DNA from 2 places in the Streptomyces sp. NPDC053665 genome. Region 1 is predicted to be linked to the other one. Evidence: riboswitches for the same ligand, from Rfam matches in the RefSeq annotation. Region 1 holds a riboswitch; the other holds the start of a gene.
The links. Region 1 has a riboswitch for thiamine pyrophosphate ahead of ACZ6ZN_RS31270 (thiamine ABC transporter substrate-binding protein). Riboswitches for the same ligand answer to the same signal wherever they lie in the genome.
Positions count from the first base shown of each region.

Region 2: another riboswitch for thiamine pyrophosphate. It lies ahead of thiO (glycine oxidase ThiO); the one in region 1 lies ahead of ACZ6ZN_RS31270 (thiamine ABC transporter substrate-binding protein).

Region 1 covers NZ_JBVJKK010000010.1:83,340-93,367, reverse strand. Annotated here, with positions in the region: gene ACZ6ZN_RS31305 (hypothetical protein) at 1-653, shown strand, start outside; gene ACZ6ZN_RS31300 (VOC family protein) at 779-1,186, shown strand; gene ACZ6ZN_RS31295 (LOG family protein) at 1,232-2,353, shown strand; gene ACZ6ZN_RS31290 (LAETG motif-containing sortase-dependent surface protein) at 2,501-3,217, shown strand; gene ACZ6ZN_RS31285 (maleylpyruvate isomerase family mycothiol-dependent enzyme) at 3,275-4,072, opposite strand; gene ACZ6ZN_RS31280 (ABC transporter ATP-binding protein) at 4,097-5,116, opposite strand; gene ACZ6ZN_RS31275 (ABC transporter permease) at 5,116-6,780, opposite strand; gene ACZ6ZN_RS31270 (thiamine ABC transporter substrate-binding protein) at 6,756-7,841, opposite strand; TPP riboswitch at 7,918-8,022, opposite strand; gene rlmN (dual-specificity RNA methyltransferase RlmN) at 8,047-9,153, opposite strand; gene ACZ6ZN_RS31260 (SRPBCC family protein) at 9,375-9,827, opposite strand; gene ACZ6ZN_RS31255 (phosphatidate cytidylyltransferase) at 9,946-10,028, opposite strand, start outside.
Region 2 covers NZ_JBVJKK010000002.1:243,418-253,445, forward strand. Annotated here, with positions in the region: gene ACZ6ZN_RS08635 (YhgE/Pip family protein) at 1-319, shown strand, start outside; gene ACZ6ZN_RS08640 (TetR/AcrR family transcriptional regulator) at 367-996, shown strand; gene ACZ6ZN_RS08645 (phytoene desaturase family protein) at 1,836-3,326, shown strand; gene ACZ6ZN_RS08650 (SCO2102 family sporulation regulator) at 3,363-4,283, opposite strand; gene metF (methylenetetrahydrofolate reductase [NAD(P)H]) at 4,340-5,263, opposite strand; gene thiE (thiamine phosphate synthase) at 5,406-6,065, opposite strand; gene ACZ6ZN_RS08665 (Rv2175c family DNA-binding protein) at 6,544-6,909, opposite strand; gene ACZ6ZN_RS08670 (NAD(P)/FAD-dependent oxidoreductase) at 7,042-8,283, opposite strand; gene ACZ6ZN_RS08675 (avidin-fold protein) at 8,316-8,666, opposite strand; TPP riboswitch at 8,719-8,830, shown strand; gene thiO (glycine oxidase ThiO) at 8,828-10,000, shown strand; gene thiS (sulfur carrier protein ThiS) at 9,997-10,028, shown strand, end outside.

The DNA of each region.
Region 1 (10,028 bases):
GCGCCGCGCTCGATGCGGTCCTGCCGGACCGTCCCGCTCCCGTGCGCCCGGCGACCGCCGCGCCCTCGGGGCTGCCCTGGGGCATCACCGTGCTGGCCGCGGGTCTGGCCGTGGAGACCTACACGAGCCGTACCGCCCCGGCGCCCCCCGACCTCACCTTCTCCGGTGCCTCCCCCGGCGTCCTGGCGGGCTGGGTGCTGGCCGCCGTGGGGCTGGCCCTGGCCGGTCCCGGCCTGACGCACCTGTGCGGACGGCTCCTCCAGTCGGCCCGCCCCGGCGCCCTGCGGCTGCTGGCCGGGCGCATCCTCATGGCGGAGGCCGGCCGCATCGGCCGTCCGCTCGGCGTCGTCTGCGCGGTCATGTCCGCCCTGTGGGCCATGGCCCTGCTGCACGCCCCGGACGGGCTGTCGCTCGGTCCGCTGACACTCCTCGGCGTGGCCCTGGTGACCGGCTGCACACTGGCCACGCTCATGACCGCCGCGGTCGAGGCCCGGCAGGACCGGGCCGAGACCACCGCGGCCCTGCAACGGCTGGGTGCCTCCGCCTCGACGCTGCGCAGCGCCGCCGCGGTGCGGGCCGGCGCCCTGCTCGCCCTGTTCGGCCCGCTCACCCTCACGGTCGCGGAGCTCGCGGCCCTGCCCCTGGCGCACTGACCGCCGCGGGAGGCGCCGGTCGGAGAACCCGCGAAAAAAAGATCTCCGCGCGGCGATGAGTTCGGCACCGAGCCCCGGTCTATCCCCGCGTAACGACCCACCGAACCCGCGGGGAGAGACTTCGCATGTACCAGCAGATGATCTTCGTGAACCTGTGCGTCGCCGACCTCGGCGCCTCCAAGAAGTTCTTCACCGAGCTCGGCTACGCGATCAACGAGCAGTTCAGCGACGACTCGACCGCCTCGGTCGTCATCAGCGACACCATCGTCGTGATGGTGCACACCAAGGAGAAGTACGCCCAGTTCACCCAGAAGGAGATCGCGGACGCGACCCGGACCAGCGAGGTGCTGATCGCGCTGAGCGCCGAGAGCCGCGCGAAGGTCGACGAACTGGTCGACAAGGCGGTCGCGGCGGGCGGTTCGGTCTCCGGCGAGACCCAGGACCACGGGTTCATGTACGGCCGGGCCTTCGACGACCCGGACGGCCACACCTTCGAGGTCGTGTGGATGGATCCGGCGGCCGTCCAGGGCTGACCGTGCCCGTCCAGGGCTGACCGGGGCTGTGCCAGCATGGGCAGGGTGCAGACGATGCCCGCCCATGCGGCCCACCACGACGACCGTGAGATAGAGACCCTCGAGGAGTTCGACGCGACCGTCTCGGCGCGCGGCACCCTCGCGGGATATCGCGTGCAGGCCGTGGACCTGACGGACCGTACGCGCGAACTGCTCGGCACGGACACGACGGGGGCCGTGTTCCTCGGCTGCGCGATGCGCGAGGACGCCGCGGCGAAGGTCCGCGCGGACGGCGCCCTGGTCTTCCCGCCGGTCCCGGGCCTGCCCTTCGACCCCTACCGCGGCCTGCTGTACTCGCCGGAGGAACTGTTCGCGTCCCTGGCCGACGGCTACGAGGCCACGCCCGACGCCCTCGCCTACGCCTGGTTCCAGCGGACGAAGGCCGACCGGGACATCCACGCCTCGATGCTGCGCGCCGTCCACGACGACTCCGTCTCGGACGCGCTCGACGAACTCCTCACCGGCGCCCGGGTGGTGGGCGTGATGGGCGGCCACGCCATGGCCCGCGGCACCGAGAGGTACGCGGGCGCCGCCCGGCTCGGCCGGGAGCTGGCCCGGGCCGGGTTCACCGTCGCCACCGGCGGCGGCCCCGGCGCCATGGAGGCGGCCAACCTCGGTGCGTACGCCGCCCCGTTCGACGACGGCATGCTCACCGAGTCGCTCGAACTCCTGGGCAAGGAACCGCACTTCACTCCGTCGATCACCCGATGGGCGACGGCCGCCTTCGAGGTCCGCTCCCGCCACCCGCGCGGCGGCCGCTCCGTCGGCATCCCGACGTGGTTCTACGGCCATGAACCGCCGAACGCGTTCGCCTCCCACATCGCCAAGTACTTCGCCAACGCCACCCGGGAGGACGGGCTGCTGGCCCGCTCGAACGCGGGCGTGGTGTTCCTGCCCGGCGCCGCAGGGACCCTTCAGGAGATCTTCGACAACGCGACGCCCAACTACTACGAGTCGCGCGGCGAGCCCACACCCATGGTGCTCGTCGACCGGGACCACTGGACGCGGAGGCTGCCCGCCTGGCCCCTGCTGCGCACGCTGGCCGAGGGCCGCTCGATGGAGTCGCGGATCGCTCTGGTGGAGCGGATCGAGGAGGCACCCGAGGCGTTGAAACGTCTGGGCGGTTAATAAGAAGGCAAAGCCGGTCCCCGCACGTGGCATATGCGTTGACACTGCTGATGAGCCGCTTATAGACCTGTGAGCCTCCCGGTGGTGCTGATGCTCAGTCAACACCGCCCACCACCCCCCTCTTTACGCACCCTGTAAAGGACAAACGTGGCAGTTCTGTCCGTATCCCGCCGTACGTCCCCGCGCCGCGCACGCACCGTGCGTGCCCTCGGTGTCGTCTCGGCCTCCGCCGCGCTCGCGTTCGGCGCCGCTGGCAACGCGCTGGCCTGCAACATCAACGAGTTCTCGGCCGAGGCCAAGTGCGACGGCGACAAGGGCGTCATCGCCGTCACCGACGTCGACCCCGCCGGCATCCCGGCCACGGTCACCGTGTACCTGCAGAACAACGGCGCCGACGCGAAGAAGGTCGGCGAGCAGGTGGTCAAGGGCACCCGCAAGGGCACCACGATCACCTTCGCCGAGGAGTGGAAGCCGAACGCCGAGTACCGCATCCACGTCAAGGCGGCCTCCTACGTCGACGAGGACATCGAGCCCAACCTCGTGACCCCGGCCACCGCCTGCAAGAAGGAGGAGGAGAAGCCCCCGGCGACCACGCCGGCCACGGCCACTCCGAGCCCGTCGGCCCCGTCGGCCTCCCCCTCGAAGCCGGCCGAGGAGTCCGAGGCTCCGGCTCCGAACCCCTCGGAGAGCGACAGCCCCGTGCCCGCGGGCAACGCGCCCGCCCCGGCCGGTGAGTCCAACCTCGCCGAGACCGGCGCCGACTCCCACACCGGCCTCATCGCCGGCATCGCGGCGGCCCTGGTCGTCGTGGGTGGTGGCGCGGTGTTCCTCGGCATGCGCCGCCGGGCCAAGAGCGACAGCTGACGCCGGCACATCGCGACGCCGTGGCCCGTCCCCGACCGGGGGCGGGCCACGGCCCGTTCAGCGGAAGCTCGCCCGCTCCAGCCAGAACTCCAGCAGCGCCCGGTCGCCGAGCACCTCCACCTCCGGTGTGTCGAGCGGAAGCCGGCGGTAGAAGGCCAGCAGCACGGAGGTGAGGGGCCCGCGCAGGGCGACCGTGGCCTTCGCGTGGCCCCGACGCCAGCGGACGCCGTCCTCGGCGAGTTCGATCAGCCACTCGGCGTTCAGCTCCGGCCCGGTGTCGGTGGCGTGCAGATGGATGCTCCGGTCCCCGCCGCGCAGTTCGGCCACCGGGTCGTCCGGCTGCGTCCGCTGAGCGTGGCGCAGGATCTCCAGCCACTCGTCGATCGCGTCGGCCGCCACGTCGGGCGCGACCTCGTAGGGCAGCCCGGCGGCGAGGGCCGCGTCCGCCCGGTGCACCGTGATCTCGTGGGTCATGCGACGGGCCCAGAACCCCGAGGTGAGGATCCCCGCCCAGCCCCAGACCTTGGCGTCGGGCCCTGCCTCGCGCAGGGTGGCGACGAGCCGCTCCCCGGATTCCGCCAGCCAGGCGTCCAGCGCGGCGGCGTCCCCCGCCGGCCCCGGTCCGCCGCCGCCCTGCACCCGCTCCTCGGGGACGTCGTCCTCGGCCCGGGTGCGCACCAGCAGCTCCGCCCAGCGCAGGGCGCCTCCGGTGTGCCGCACCAGATCCTCCAGCGACCAGTCGGGACAGGTCGGCACGGCGGCGGACAGGTCGGCCCCGGAGGTCACCACCGACCTCAACAGGCCCACCTGACAGGCGATTTCGTCGCAGTAGCGCTCGTGCGGAAGTGGCGTCATGCCCACGACCCTAGGCGCCGGCGTTCAGTCGAGCACCACGATTTCCGCCCCGTCGAACTCCACCCCGACCCGCTCCCCCACGGCGGGCGCCGCCCGCAGCGTGCACGCCGCCTCCAGACGCGGGGCGTCCTCGGGCTGGAGGTGGACGGCGACATGGGTCCCCCGGAAGGTACGGGCGGCCACCGTGCAGGGCAGGCCCTGGCCGGCGGGCACCAGCCGCACACCGGCGGGCCGCACCAGCAGCGTCCGGCTGCCCTGCGGTGCGTCCGGCGGCACCGGCACCTTGCCCCACGGCGTGTCGGCGGCCTCGGCGCCGACGGTGGCCGCGACGACGTTCTCGAAGCCCAGAAAGCGGGCCACGAAGGCGTCGGCCGGCCGCTGCCACACCTCCAGCGGCGTACCGGACTGGGCGATCCGCCCGTCCCGCATCACCACGACCCGGTCGGCCAGCGCGAAGGCCTCCCCCTGGTCGTGCGTCACGGCGAGCACGGTCGTGCCCAACCGGCCGAACAGCTCCCTCAGTTCGACGACGAGCCGCTCGCGGAGCGACCGGTCGAGCTGACCCAGCGGCTCGTCCAGCATCAGCAGCCGGGGGTTGGGCGCCAGCGCCCGAGCCAGGGCCACCCGCTGCTGCTCCCCGCCGGACAGCGCGGCAACGGACCGGCGGGCCGCGCCCGGCAGGCCGACGAGGTCGAGCAACTCCCCCACCCGCTCGGCCTGCTGCGCCTTCGACACACCGTGCATCCGCAGACCGAACGCCACGTTCCCGCCGACGTCCCGCTGCGGGAACAGCTGGTGGTCCTGGAACATCAGCCCGACGCCCCGCCGGTGCGCCGGCACCCCCGCCTGGTCCCGCCCGTCGAGCAGGATCCGCCCGGCGTCCAGCGGCTGCAACCCGGCGACCGCCCTCAGCAGCGTCGACTTGCCGCTGCCGCTGGGCCCGAGCACGCACACGACCTCGTGCTCGGCGACCCCCAGGCCGACCGCGTCCAACACGGCCCGCCCGCCGAAACGGACCGTCGCCTCGTGCAGAGCCAGCAGCATCAGAACTCCCCGGTCCGATCGGTGCGCAGCCTCTCCAGCACCAGCAGGGCCACGGCGCACACCACCATCAGAATCGTCGAAAGGGCCATTGCCTGGCCGTAGTTGAGGTCACCGGGCCGTCCCAGCAGCCGCGCCACCGCCACCGGCAGGGTCGGGTTGTCGGGCCGCGCGATGAAGACCGTCGCCCCGAACTCCCCGAGGGAGACGGCGAAGGCGAAGCCGGCCGCGATCAGCAGGGCCCGCCGCACGATCGGCAGGTCCACCTCCCGCCACACCCGCCACGGCGAGGCCCCCAGCACCGAGGCCGCCTCCCGCAGCCGCACGTCCACCGCCCGCAGCACCGGCAGCATGGTGCGCACCACGAACGGCACCCCGACCAGCGCCTGCGCGAGCGGCACCAGGATCCACGAGGACCGCAGGTCCAGCGGCGGCTCGTCGAGGGAGATCAGGAACCCGAAGCCGACGGTCACTGCGGACACCCCGAGCGGCAGCATCAGCAGCGCGTCGAAGCCGCGCACGAACCGCCCGGCGTCCCGGCGGGTCAGCGCTCCGGCGGCCAGCGAACCGACCAGCACGGCGATGGCGGTGGCGGCGACGGCGTAGGACAGCGAGTTGCCGACCGCCTCGATCGGCGGGACCAGGAACATACCGCCGTCCTGGCGGGTCAGCGCCCGGTAGTAGCCGAACCCGGGGGCGCCGAGGGAGCGCTGCACCAGCACGGCCAGCGGCAGCACGATCAGTACGGCGACGGTGGCCAGCACCCCCGCCAGCAGCGACCACTGCCCGGCCCCGCGCGGGCGGCGCGCGGTCACCGCCGCGTCCACGAGCCGCAGGGCCGTCTCCCGCCGCCGCACCGTCCAGGCGTGCAGGGCGAGGACCGCGCCCACCGCGGCGAACTGGATCAGGGTGAGCACGGCCGCCGTGGACAGGTCGAAGATCTCGGACGTCTGCCGGTAGATCTCCACCTCCAGGGTGGAGAAAGTGGGCCCGCCGAGGATCTGGACGACACCGAAGGAGGTGAAGGTGAACAGGAAGACCATCAGCGCGGCGGCGGCCACCGCCGGGGCGAGGGCGGGCAGGGTCACCTTCCGCCACGCGGTCGCCGGGGAGGCGCCGAGCATCCGCGCGGCCTCCTCCTGCCGGGGGTCGATCTGCGCCCAGAGCCCGCCCACCGTCCGCACGACGACGGCGTAGTTGAAGAAGACGTGGGCGAGCAGGATCGCCCACACCGTGGTGTCCAGCCGCACGCCCCACAGCTCGTCGAGCAGCCCGCCGCGCCCGGCCAGCGCCAGGAACGCCGTCCCGACGACGACCGTCGGCAGCACGAACGGCACGGTCACCACCGCCCGCAGCACCTGCTTGCCCGGAAAGTCGAAGCGCGCGAAGACGTACGCGCCGGGGAGCGCGATCAGCAGCGTGAGCGCGGTGGAGACGAGCGCCTGCCAGGTGGTGAACCACAGGACGTGCCGGACGTCGGACTGCCCGAGCACCTCCCCGATCCGCGCCGGGTGCCAGGCCCCGCCGGTCTTCAGACCGCGCGCGACGATCGCGGCGACGGGATAGGCGAAGAAGACCGCGAAGAACGCGACGGGCACGGCCAGCAGACCGAACCGCGCCGCCGCGCCCCGCCTGCGGGCGGCTACTTCAGTACGAGCGAGGTCCACGACTTGACCCACTGGTCACGGTGGTCGGCGATCTTCGCCGGGTCCATGGTCTGCGGGTCCTTCGCCTGCGGCCCGTACTTCTCGAACTCCGGCGGCACCTGGGCGTCCTCGCGCACCGGGTAGACGAACATGTTGAGCGGCATGTCCTCCTGGAACCGCTTGCCGACGAGGAAGTCGAGGAACGCCTTGCCGCCCTCGGCGTTCCGCGCGTTGCCGAGCAGGCCCGCGTACTCGACCTGCCGGAAGCAGGTGCCCTCGGCGACGCCGGTCGGGGCGGTGTCCGGCTTCGGGTCGGCGAAGACGACCTCGGCGGGCGGGGAGGAGGCGTAGGAGACGACGAGCGGCCGGTCGCCCTTGGCCTTCCGGCCGCCGGCCGAGCCGGAGAACTCCTCGTTGTAGGCCTGCTCCCAGCCGTCGACGACCTTCACGCCGTTGGCCTTGAGCTTCTTCCAGTAGCCCTCCCAGCCCCGGTCGCCGTACTTCGCGGCGGTGCCGAGCAGGAAGCCGAGGCCGGGCGAGGACGACGAGGCGTTCTCGGTGACCAGCAGGTCCTTGTACCGGGGGTCGGTCAGGTCGTCGAGGGTCCGCGGCGGACGGAGGTCGTGCTCGGCGAAGTACTTCTTGTCGTAGTTGACGCAGACGTCGCCGGTGTCGACGGGGGTGACCCGGTGCTCGTCCCGGTCGGCGCGGTACTCGGGAGCGATGCGGTCCGAGCCCTTCGGTTCGTACGGCTGGAACAGGCCGTTGTCGAGGGCGCGGGAGAGCAGGGTGTTGTCGACGCCGAAGAAGACGTCGCCCTGCGGATTGTCCTTGGTGAGGATGGCCTTGTTGACGGCCTGCCCGGCGTCGCCGTCCTTCAGGACCCTGACCTGGTAGCCGGACTGCTCCTCGAAGGCCGCGAGGACGTCCTTGGAGGCGGCCCACGAGTCGTGGCTGACGAGCGTGACGGTCTTGGAGTCGCCCGACCCCTGACCGCCGTCCGAGGACCCGCACGCCACGAGCGTGCCGGCCAGGCCGAGCCCGACGACCGCGGCCGTCAGGCGCTTCGCGTTGATGCTCACTTCATTCCTCCTGGAGTGACCAGGAGAAGACGCGGCCCTGCCCGGGACTTCCGTGGTCCCGGGCAGGGCGCAACAGCTCGAGTGGTGACCGATCTCCCTACCCAGAATGACCTGGGCCAGGTTCGGAGGGTCTGCGGCCGTGCCGCACTCTCAGCGCTGTGGCGCTCCCCTGTCGGAATATGCAGATGTGGATACGGCGATCAGACTACCGTTCGGTGGCCGCGAGCTGACCACACGCCCCGTCGATCTCCTGACCCCGGGTGTCCCGGATCGTCACCGGCACACCGTGGGCGGCGATGGCCTCCACGAACGCCTTCTCGTCCTCGGGCCGGGAGGCGGTCCACTTGGAGCCCGGCGTGGGGTTCAGCGGGATCAGGTTGACGTGCACCGGCTTGCCCCGAAGGAGCCGGCCGAGCCGGTCACCACGCCAGGCCTGGTCGTTGATGTCCCGGATCAGCGCGTACTCGATGGACAGCCGCCGCCCGGACCGGGCGCTGTACTCGAACCCGGCGTCCAGCACCTCGCGCACCTTCCACCGGGTGTTGACCGGCACGAGGGTGTCGCGCAGCTCGTCGTCCGGGGCGTGCAGGGAGATCGCCAGCCGGCACTTGAAGCCCTCGTCGGCGAAGCGGTGGATGGCCGGGACGAGCCCGACGGTGGAGACGGTGATGCCGCGCTGCGACAGCCCGAGCCCGTCCGGCTCGGGGTCGGTGAGGCGGCGGATGGCGCCGACGACCCGGTTGTAGTTCGCGAGCGGCTCGCCCATGCCCATGAACACGATGTTGCTGAGCCGGGCGGGACCGCCGGGGACCTCGCCGTCCCGCAGGGCGCGCATGCCGTCGACGATCTGGTGCACGATCTCGGCGGTGGACAGGTTCCGGTCGAGACCGGCCTGCCCGGTCGCGCAGAACGGGCAGTTCATCCCGCACCCGGCCTGGGAGCTGATGCACATGGTCACCCGGTCCGGGTAGCGCATCAGCACGGACTCGACGAGCGTCCCGTCGAACAGCCGCCACAGGGTCTTGCGGGTGGTGCCCTCGTCGGTGGACAGGTGCCGCACGACGGTCATCAGCTCGGGCAGCAGCGCCTCCCGCAGCCGGTCACGGCTGCCGGCGGGGATGTCGGTCCACTGCTCCGGGTCGTGCGCGTACCGCGCGAAGTAGTGCTGCGACAGCTGCTTGGCACGGAACGGCTTCTCCCCGACCGCGGCGACGGCCTCCTTGCGCTCGGCAGGAGTGAGATCGGCGAGATGCCGCGGCGGCTTCTTGGCTCCGCGGGGGGCGACGAAAGTGAGTTCTCCGGGTGCAGGCATAACTCCCCCAGTGTCGCAGATCGATTCCCGTTGCCGGGCCCGAGCGGGCTGGGGGCACTCATCCGCAGGTGGCGACCGCCGGTGGCGGCCGGCCCGGGCGGTCCGGGCGGTCCGGGCGGTCCAGGCGGTCCGGGCGGCCCGGTGACGGCCCAGGGCCGGGTACAGGCGTCCCCGGCCCCGCCTGGCGAGCGGTCACGGCGGTGCCGGGGCCGTGGGACGTCTCACGCCCCGGGCCGCTCCAGCCGGTCCTTGAGCATCCGTTCGTTGCGCGGGAGTTCCTTGCGGGCCTGGGCGCGGACGACGAGCGGGACCAGGACCTTGCCCATGCCGTGGCCCTCGAAGTCGACGTCGATCGTGACGTGGGAGCGGCGCCCCTCGTCGAGCGGCTCGACCTCGCCGTGCACGCGGGCCCGGACCGGGCCGTCCACCGTGCGCATGCCCCAGCTGTGCGGAGGGTCGTACTCGGTGACCTCCATGGTCATCGGCACGATCCGGTCGCGGCCGACGTGCCGTCTGACCCGGACCCGGGTCCCCACCCCCACCGGCCCCTCGTCCAGCCACTCGGCGGACACGGCGCTCAGCTGCCACTCCGGCATGCGCGGGGCGTCCGTGACGTAGGCGTACACCTCCTCGGGACGGCGGTCCACGTCGATGCTCTCTCGGATGACGGCCATGGCGGCCTCCTTCGGGAGGTACAGGTGCATCGTCCCACCTCGGGTCCCCGAAGTCGCCCGGAACGGCGGTGGGCCCCCGCCCTGCCGGACGGAGGCCCACCGAGTCGTACCGCTCGCCTCAGCCGGAACCCACGAAGAGCACCAGCAGCAGCCACACCACCGGAGCGGTCGGCAGCAGCGAGTCGAGCCGGTCCATGATGC
Region 2 (10,028 bases), on a different contig from region 1:
GTGGCTGAACGCCCGCTTCGGGGCGGCGGGCCGGATCCTCGTCCTGGCGCTGCTGATGCTGCAGCTGACCTCGGCGGGCGGCACGTACCCGGTGCAGACCAGCCCCGGCTTCTTCAACGCGCTGCACCCGTACCTGCCGATGAGCTACGTCGTCGAGGCGCTGCGGCGGCTCATCACGGGAGGCGGACTCGGGCCGGTGTGGCAGGCGTGCGTGGTGCTGACCGCGTTCACCGCCGGCGCGCTCGCGCTGACCGCCGTGGCGGCCCGCAGGCGCCAGGTGTGGACGCTGGACCGGCTGCACCCGGAGCTGAGCCTGTGAGTGCCTCCGTCACTTCTCCCGGAAAGGTTCCTGTGACAATCAGGGCCATGGAAAGCAGCAGTGCCGCGTCGGGCGGCAGCACGCGCCGCGAGGCCACCCGGCAGAAGCTCTACGAGGCGGCCGTCACGCTCATCGCCGAGCAGGGGTTCTCCGCCACGACCGTGGACGAGATCGCCGAGCGTGCCGGGGTCGCGAAGGGCACGGTGTACTACAACTTCGCGAGCAAGTCCGTCCTGTTCGAGGAACTGCTGCGGCACGGCGTGGGCCTCCTCACCGCCTCCCTGCGGGACGCGGCCGAGCAGACAGCGGGCCGGGGCGGCAGCAAGGTCGACGCCCTGGACGCGATGATCCGCGCGGGACTGGTCTTCATCGACCGCTACCCGGCCTTCACGCAGCTGTACGTGGCGGAGCTGTGGCGCACCAACCGGGCGTGGCAGTCGACCCTGATGGTGGTCCGGCAGCAGGCCGTCGCGGTGGTGGAGGACGTGCTGCGCGAGGGCGTGGGCAACGGCGAGTTCAGCGACGAGATCGACGTGCAGCTGACGGCGGCGGCGCTGGTCGGCATGGTCCTGGTGGCGGCCCTCGACTGGAAGTCGTTCCAGCCGGAGCGCTCCCTGGACGACGTGCACGCGGCCCTGTCGCGCCTGCTCCAGGGACGCGTGAGCGGCTGCCGCTGACCGGCGAAGCCGGGGCGCGGCCGCGCGGGGCGCGCGGGGCGCCGACTGGCATGCGTGGCATCCGTGGCGCGCACGTCATCCGTGGCACGCATGGCGCCGTGGCACGCACGGCGCCGTGGCACGCATGGCGCCGTGACGCCGTGACGCCGTGGCGCGCATGGCGCCCGTGGCACGCAGGGCGCCGTGACGCCCGTGGCGCGCATGGCGCCGTGGCACGCATGGCGCCGTGACGCCCGTGGCACTCGTGACGCCGTGGCGCGCGTGACGCCGTGGCGCATGGCGCGCATGACCTCGTGACCCCGTGACCCCGTGGCGCGGTGGCGCCGTGAACCCCGTGATCCCGTGACGCCGCAGCGCACGAAGGCGCCGGTCCGGATCGGCCGCGTCCCCCGCGGGCCGGTCCGGACCGGCGCCTTCCGTGCTCCCCCGTGCTCCCCCGTACTCCCCCGTACTCCCCCGTGTGTCCCCCGCGGGACCCCCTTTGCGGTCGCCCCCGGTGCTCCCGGATGATCCGGACTGCCCGGATCCTCCGGTCGTGCTCCCCCGTGCCTCGCTCCCGCCGGCTCCGCCGGCGGAAGGAGCGGATCGCGGGCCGGCTCCGTTCCGGCGCCCCGTGTCGCCGGTGCCGGAGCCGTGCCCCTCTCCGTGTCTCCACTCTCCCGTCCCGGCAGGGGGCTTCCCATCCGCGCCCGTACTCAACTCCCCCTCTGAGTACCGGTACTCACCCCTGCGCACCTGCCCCCGGAACCCCCCTGGCCGGGTGGGCACGATCGCGTCCGCTCCCGTCCGCGCAGGTGGCCGGCAGAAGTCCCCGGAGCAGGGCGGATAAAGTCCCTGGCATGGCACGGATTGCGGTGATCGGCGCCGGGATGGGCGCGATGGCGGCCGCCGCCCGGCTGGCCGTCGCGGGCCACCGGGTGGCGGTGTACGAGCGGACGGACACCTACGGCGGAGCGCTGCGCCGCTTCACACGCGACGGGTTCTCCTTCGACACGGGCCCCGGTCTGCTGCCGCTGCCCGCCGTCTACCGGGACCTGTTCGTCAAGACCGGCAAGGAGCCGCTGGAGGCGTGCGTCGACCTGGTCCAGGTGGACCCGTCGTCACGGCACGTGTTCGCGGACGGCACCGAGGTGTCCCTGCCGAACGCCTCCCGCGCCGGTGTGGTCGCCGCCCTGGACGAAGGTCTCGGCGCGGGCGCCGGGCAGCGCTGGGGCGACTTCCTGGTCCGGGCGCGCGAGGCCTGGGACCGGACCCGGCGGCCGCTCCTGGAGGAGCCGCTGTGGCCCGACTGGCAGGTGCTGGCCGAGCGCGAGCCCTACCCGGCGGTGCCGCACAAGCGCCTGCTGCGCACCCGCAGGGCCGGCACCCTCGCCGAGGTCGGTGCCTGGGAACTGCGCGACCCCAGGCTGGCCGCGCTGCTGGAGAGCCACGCCCTCATGCACGGTCTGGACCCGCGGACCGCGCCCGCGAGCGCGGCCGTTCTGCCGTACATGGAGCACGCGTTCGGCACCTGGTACGTGCGCGGCGGGATGCGGGAGCTGGCGCGGGCGGTGCACGAGCGGTGCCTGGCCCGCAGGGTCGCGTTCCACTTCGGTGCCGAGGTCACCGGTGTGCTGGAGAAGGACGGCCGGGTCGCGGGGATCGAACTGTCCGACGGAACGGCCGTGGAGGCCGATCACGTGGTGGCCGGGGTCTCCCCCGGCACGCTGGACCGGCTGGCGGCGGGCCGGGCGGTGCGCGGCGGGAGCGGGGTGCGCCCGCAGCCGGCGGCGGCCGCGCGGCTGACGCTCCTGCTCGCCCTGCGCGGCGGCCGCCCCGAGGGCACGGCTCACCGCACGGTGGTGCACGCCCCGGACCGCCAGGCCGAGTTGGACGCCCTGTTCGGCCCGGCCGAGCCGGCCGGGCAGCCGACGGTGACGGTTCTGCGGCCGGGCGACGAGCGGGCGGCCCCGGAGGGCCACGAGGCGGTCACCGTCACCACGACCGTCCCCGCGCGGCCCGACCGCTCCTGGGACGACCTGGCCGCACGGATGCTGACCGCGGCCGGACACGCCGTACCCGGGCTGCGCGAGCGGCTGCTCTGGCAGGAACTGCGCACCCCGGCCGACATCGTGGCCGCGACGGGCGCCGAGGGCGGTGCGGTGCCGGGCCCGGCGCTGGCGGCGGCCGGCGGGCGGCTGCTGCACCCGTCCAACACCACCGGCCTGCCGGGCCTGTTCGCCGTCGGCGGCTGGGCGCACCCCGGCGGCGGGCTGCCGCACGCGGGCATGTCGGGAGCGCTGGTGGCCGGTCTGATCGTGGAGGGACCGGGGTTCCGCGGCTCGCAGTGACCCGCCACCGAGCGGACTTGGGAATCGGTACTGCGCTCAGAAACGGTACTGCTCGTCGAAGCCGTTCCCCTGCGGCTGCTGCCCGCCTCCCTGGTAGGGATAGGGCTGCTCCGGCGGGAGTTCCTGGCCGTACTCGTCGGTGCTGCGCTGCTGCGGCACCCACACCCCGCCGGGCGGTGTCTCCCCGGTGTAGCTGCCCGAGTACGCGTCCTGCCCGTAGCCCTGCTGGCCGTAGTACTGCTGGTCGCCGTAGCCGGTGTCGTAGGAGGCACCGGCGTAGTTCGACGAGCCGATGTACGGGTCGGAGTAGGCGGCGTACTGCTGCTGGCCGGTGCTGTCGTAGCCCTGCTGCTGGCCGTAGCCCGAGTAGTCGTAGGAGTAGGACTGGTCGGCGCCCTGGGCCGCGTACTGGTCCTGCGGCGGGCCCGGGTAGCCGGTGTCGCCGTAGACGCCGTAGGTGCCGGTGTCGTCGGGCATGGGCTGCGGCTCGTAGACGGCGGTGTGCGCGTCGTCGGCCGCGCGGCCCTGGCGCACCGGGGTGAACACGTCGTCGTGGTCGTCGTCCTGGCCGTAGGCGTCGGTGTCCCGGCTGCGCCCGGCGTCTTCGTCGCCGTAGCCGCCCTCGGCCTCAAGGCCGGAGACCTCCAGGGTCGGCTCCTGGCGTCCGCGCTCACCGCGGCGGCGCTTGCTGCCGCCGAGCACCGGCGCGTTGACCGCCCAGCCGGCCGCGAAGCCGCTGCGGAACGACAGGGTGACGTAGGTCTGCCCGACCGCGAACGCGGCCGCGCCCAGTCCGATCACCACGACCGACGGGATCAGGACACCGACGACGACGCCGAGGAATCCGACGAAGGCCAGCAGCCGCCAGCGCAGCCGCGCCTTGTACTGCAGGAGCACCTCGCCCAGCAGCCACAGCGCGACGATGCCGAACGCGATGTAGAGGACCGCCCAGCCCATGTACGCCCCTCTCCCAGTGGCCGTTACGCAGTGTGTCGTATATCGGTGCGAACGGTCTAGGCCTGCGATGGGTGGTGCAGGCCCAGGTTCTCGTAGATTTCCAGGGTCGCCGTGGAGTTGTTGAGCGTGATGAAGTGCAGCCCGGGCACGCCTTCGGCGAGCAGCCGCGCACAGAACTCCGTGGCGAATTCGATCCCAATGGAGCGTACAGCGGCCGGATCGTCTTGTGCTGTGAGGATCCGCTCTTTCAGGGCGTCCGGGAACGCGGCGTTGGTCAGGGAGCCGATGCGCTCCAGCGTCCGCACACTGGCGATCGGCATGACCTCGGGGATGATCGGGGTCTCGCAGCCGGCCGCCGCGACCCGGTCGCGCAGCCGGAGGTAGTCCTCCGGCTGGAAGAACATCTGGGTGATGGCGTAGTCGGCGCCCGCGCGGCACTTGTCGACGAAGTGGCGGACGTCGGTCTCCCAGTCCGCGGAGCGCGGGTGCATCGCCGGGAAGGCGGCCACGCCCACGCAGAAGTCACCGGAGGCCTTGATCAGTTCGACGAGTTCGGAGGCGTAGGCCAGTCCTCGGGGGTGCGGCACCCAGTCGCCCATGGGGTCGCCGGGCGGGTCGCCGCGCAGGGCGAGCATGTTGCGGATCCCGGCGTCCGCGTACTGGCCGATGATGTTGCGCAGGTCGGCCACCGAGTGGTCGACCGCGGTGAGGTGGGCGATCGGCGTGAGGGTGGTGTCAGAGGCGATCGCCTCGGTCGCCTTGACCGTCCCGGCGCGGGTCGAGCCGCCCGCGCCGTAGGTCACGGAGACGAAGTCGGGTGCCACGGCCTCGACCCGGCGCAGCGCGTTCCACAGGTTCCGCTCGCCCTTCGGGGTCTTGGGCGCGTAGAACTCGAACGAGTACGTCGTCTTGCCGGTCGCGAGCATGTCGCGCACGGTGCGAGCGTGGTCCGACCTGATGGATGCGGTGCCGAGGGCCATACCGGCAGGTTAGCCAGGGGTGGGCGGTCCCCCAACCGGGCACGGGATTTTGCACCTTTTGTCCACTTGTTGTCCATCCTTCTGTCCACTCCTTGGACAGAAGGACGGCTCAGGCGAAGGACGCGTGCGGCGGGCAGCCGGTTCAGCGCTCGCGCAGGCGCCCGGCGAACTCGGCCGCCGCGGCACCCGGGTCGCCGGCCTCGGTGATCGCCCGTACGACGACGACCCGCCGGGCGCCCGCGTCCAGGACCTGGTCGAGGTTGCCGAGGTCGATGCCGCCGATGGCGAACCAGGGGCGGTCGGTGCCGAGGCCGGCCGTGTACCGGACCAGGTCCAGGCCGGGGGCGTGCCGGCCGGGCTTGGTGGGGGTCGGCCAGCACGGGCCGGTGCAGAAGTAGTCCACACCCTCCTGCCGGGCGGCCGCGGCAGCCTCGGACTCGGCGTGGGTGGAGCGGCCGATCAGGACGTCGTCGCCGAGGACGGCCCGGGCCGCGGGGACCGGGAGGTCGCCCTGGCCGAGGTGCAGGACGTCGGCGCCGGCGGCGTGGGCGACGTCCGCCCGGTCGTTGACCGCGAGCAGCTTGCCGTGCCGGGCGCAGGCCTCGGCGAACACCTCCAGGTGCGCCAGCTCCTCGCCCGCCTCCATGCCCTTGTCGCGCAGCTGCACGATGTCGACGCCCCCGGCGAGGACGGCGTCCAGGAACGCGGGAAGGTCGCCCTGGCGCTTGCGGGCGTCGGTGCAGAGGTAGAGCCGGGCGTCGGCGAGCCGGGCCCGGGCGGTGGTGGCGGCGGTGCCGGTCATGCGAGTCCCCCTCGGTTGTCGGTGGCGCGGACCCCACCCGCCTGCCTGCCTGCGCGCAGCGGGCGGGCGCCGGGGTCCGGTGGTCGGCGCGGACTGCTCCCGCCCGTACGCCGTGGGTGGGCGCGGGCGCGGCGCCCGGCCGGTGGTGCGGGCGGACCCGCGCGCCTGCCCGGCGCGCGAGGGCGGGAGGCCTGTGCAGGCCGGTGCGGTCCCGTCCCAGGGGGCGGCCCCGCCCGCCGGGGTCCCGGCCGGGCGTGCGCGTCCCGTGCGGGACCGACCCGGGCACCTTACGCGGAGCCGGCCCGGGTCCGCCCGCCCCGGCCCGTGCGGGGACAGGGCCCGAAGCCTCAGAGGGGCCCGTGCGCGGGCACGGCGCGGTCCCGGGCCGTGACCCCGAGGGTCACGGCCCCGCACCGGGCGGCTGTCCGGATCCGGCCCCGCTCGCGCGGGGCCGGACGGCCGGCCCGTCGGATCGGGGTCAGACCGCGAGCGCCTGCGCGCGGCGCTTCACCTCCGTGCCGCGGTTCTCGCTGAGCGCCTGCGCCGGGGTGCCGGGCAGGCTGGGGTCGGGGGTGAAGAGCCACTCCAGCATCTCTTCGTCCGTGAAGCCGTCGTCCCGCAGGAGCGTCAGGGTCCCGGTGAGGCCCTTGACGACCTTGTCCCCGTCGATGAAGGCGGCGGGGACGTGCAGCGCGCGGTTCTCACCGCGGCGTACGGCGATGAGCTGGCCCTCCTTGACCAGCTGCCGCACACGCGTCACCTCGACGCCGAACTGCTCGGCGATGTCGGGGAGGGTGAGCCAGGCGGGGACGAGAGCATCGATCTTTGCGTCAATCTCGGTCACGGTGACAAGCCTGCCATCCGCCACCGACAGTCGGAAACCGGCCCGGTCCACCCGGGCGCCCCGCCCCGTCCACCCGGGCGCTCCGACCCCGCCCACGCAGGCGCCCCGGCCCGCTCCGCCCGGGCCCGGCCCTCAGGCCGTGGCCGCCTTCATCGGCCGGGCCGGGTCCGCCAGCAGCACCCGGTTCATCGGCGTGCCCGACTCGATCAGGCGGCGGCCCTGGGCCAGGTCCCGAGGACGGCCCACCGCCAGCAGCGCGACCAGCCGCTCGTCCCGCAGCCAGCACGCCGTCCAGGCCGGGCCGGAGGGGTCGCCCCGCCACAGCAGCGCGTCGGCGGCCGCGTGGTGCCCGGCGTACTGCACGAACCGGCCGAACTGCTCGGACCAGAAGTAGGGCACCGGGTCGTACACCGCGGGCGGCTCGCCCGAGGCCCCGCCGACGATGTTCGCGGCGACCGTGCGCGGCCCCTGAAGGGCGTTGTCCCAGTGGTGCACCAGCAGGCGCTCGCCGTAGCGGCCGGAGGGGAAGGAGGCGCAGTCGCCGACGGCGTACACGTCGGGCACGCGGGTGCGCAGGTGCGCGTCGGCGACGATCTCGCCGTGCGCGCCGAGCTCGACGCCGGACCCGGCCAGCCAGGCCGTGGCGGGGCGGGCGCCGATCCCGACGACGACCGCCTCCGCGGGCAGCCGCGAGCCGTCGTCCAGGACCACCGCGCCGGGCTCGACCCGCGCCACGCGCGCGTGGGTGCGCAGGACGGCGCCCGCGTCGGCGTACCAGCGGGCCATCGGCGCGGCGACCTCGGCGGGCAGGGCGTCGGCGAGGGGACGGCCGGCGGCCTCCACGACGGTCACCGAGCAGCCCGCCTCGCGCGCGGCCGTGGCGAACTCCGCGCCGATCCAGCCCGCGCCCACGACCACGATCTCGTGCCGGGCGGCCAGCACCGGCCGCAGCCGCTCGGCGTCGTCCAGGGTGCGCAGCAGGTGCACGCCGGGCACGCCCTGCGCGCCGGGCAGCCGGACCGGCTCGGCGCCGGTCGCGACCACCAGGACGTCGTAAGGCACGGGCCCGGCCTCGGTGTCCAGCTCGTGGTCGCCGGGGCGCAGGCCCAGCACCTCGCAGCCGAGGCGCAGTTCGATGCCCAGGGCCTCGAAGTCCACGTCGAAGGCGGAGCCCTCGGCCTTGCCGAGCAGGACGGCCTTGGACAACGGCGGGCGGTCGTAGGGCTGGTGGGGCTCGGCACCGATGAGGCTCACGGTGCCGGCGAAGCCCTGTTCGCGCAGGGCGACCGCGGTCTGCACCCCGGCCATGCCCGCGCCCGCCACGACCACGCGCCGCGGCGCGGACGGGCCTGGTTCCTGCGTCTGCTCGCTCACCTGATCACCATAGACACCTGACGTTCCGTCAGTCAGTGCTCCTGCGCCGTGAGCTGCTCCACAACGCTGGTGCCGCTGCCCGGCCCGGACTCCCACTCCCAGGTCTCCTCCAGCCGCACCCGGCCGTCGGGCAGCTCCACGACCGTCGAGACGCAGTGCCCCGAGGCGGTGGTGCCGTCCCGTCTGAGCTGGACGTAGCGGAAGTCGAGCCTGTCACCTTCCCGGATACCCACCAGATGCCCGCGTACGACGTCCCCGCCCGCGTAGTCGGCCCAGATCTCGCCGTCCCGCTCGTGGTAGCGGAACCGGGTGCGGGTCCCCACCTGACCGGATGCCTGGTCGGCGACCGGGGCGAGGACGAGACCGTCGAGGGATCGGGCCATGGGGGAAGGCTCCCTTACTGCGGTGTGCGGGGTCGGGCTAGGGTGGCCAACGTAGAGCACTCGCGGGAGCCCGGGCGCACCGGGCTGAGAGGGAGGCTGGCGGCCTCCGACCGTACGAACCTGATCCGGGTCATGCCGGCGAAGGGAGGGGCTGGACGCCCATGTCGCGCACGTCCACCACATCAGACGTCCTCGTCGTCGGGGGCGGGATCATCGGCCTGGTCACGGCCTGGCGGGCCGCGCAGCGCGGGTTCGCCACGGCCGTGGTGGATCCCGAGCCCGGCGGCGGGGCCGCCCAGGTCGCCGCCGGGATGCTGGCCGCCGTCACGGAACTGCACTACGGCGAGCAGACCCTGCTGGGGCTGAACCTCGCCTCGGCCCGCCGCTACCCGGAGTTCGCGGCCGAGCTGACCGAGCTGACCGGGCACGACCTCGGCTACCGCCGCAGCGGCACCCTGGCCGTGGCCCTCGACGCCGACGACCGCGCGCACCTGCGGGAGCTGCACGCCCTCCAGCAGCAGTCGGGGCTGGACTCGCAGTGGCTGTCGGGGCGGGAGTGCCGCCGGCTGGAGCCGATGCTCGCGCCGGGGGTGCGCGGCGGGCTGCGGGTCGACGGCGACCACCAGATCGACCCCCGGCGCCTCGCCGCGGCGCTGGTCACCGCCTGTGAGCGGGCCGGGGTGGTCCTGCACCGGGCGTGGGCCGAGCGGCTCACCGTGGCGCGGGACCGGGCCGTGGGTGTGGTCACCGACGACGGGACCGTGCTGAGCGCGGGGCAGGTGGTGCTGGCCGCGGGCAGCCTCAGCGGGCGGCTCGCGGGCGTCCCGGACGAGGTGCTGCCCCCGGTGCGGCCCGTGAAGGGCCAGGTGGTGCGGCTGACCATGCCGGCGCGGCACGGGCCGTTCCTGAGCCGCACCGTGCGCGCGGTCGTGCGCGGCAGCCACGTCTACCTGGTGCCGCGCGAGAGCGGCGAGCTGGTGATCGGGGCGACCAGCGAGGAGCTGGGCTGGGACACCACCGTCACCGCGGGCGGCGTCTACGAGCTGCTGCGCGACGCCCACGAGCTGGTGCCGGGCATCACCGAACTGCCGCTCACCGAGACCCGTGCCGGGCTGCGCCCCGGATCTCCGGACAACGCCCCGCTGCTCGGCCCGACGGCCCTGGACGGGCTGCTGCTGGCCACCGGGCACCACCGCAACGGCGTGCTGCTCACACCGGTGACCGGCGACGTGCTGGCGCACGCCCTGGCCACGGGCGAACTGCCCGCCGAGGCCCGCCCCTTCACCCCGGAGCGCTTCCGCGCCGTCACCGCACTCCAGGAGCAGCCCGCGTGAACATCTCCGTCAACGGCGAGCCCCGCCG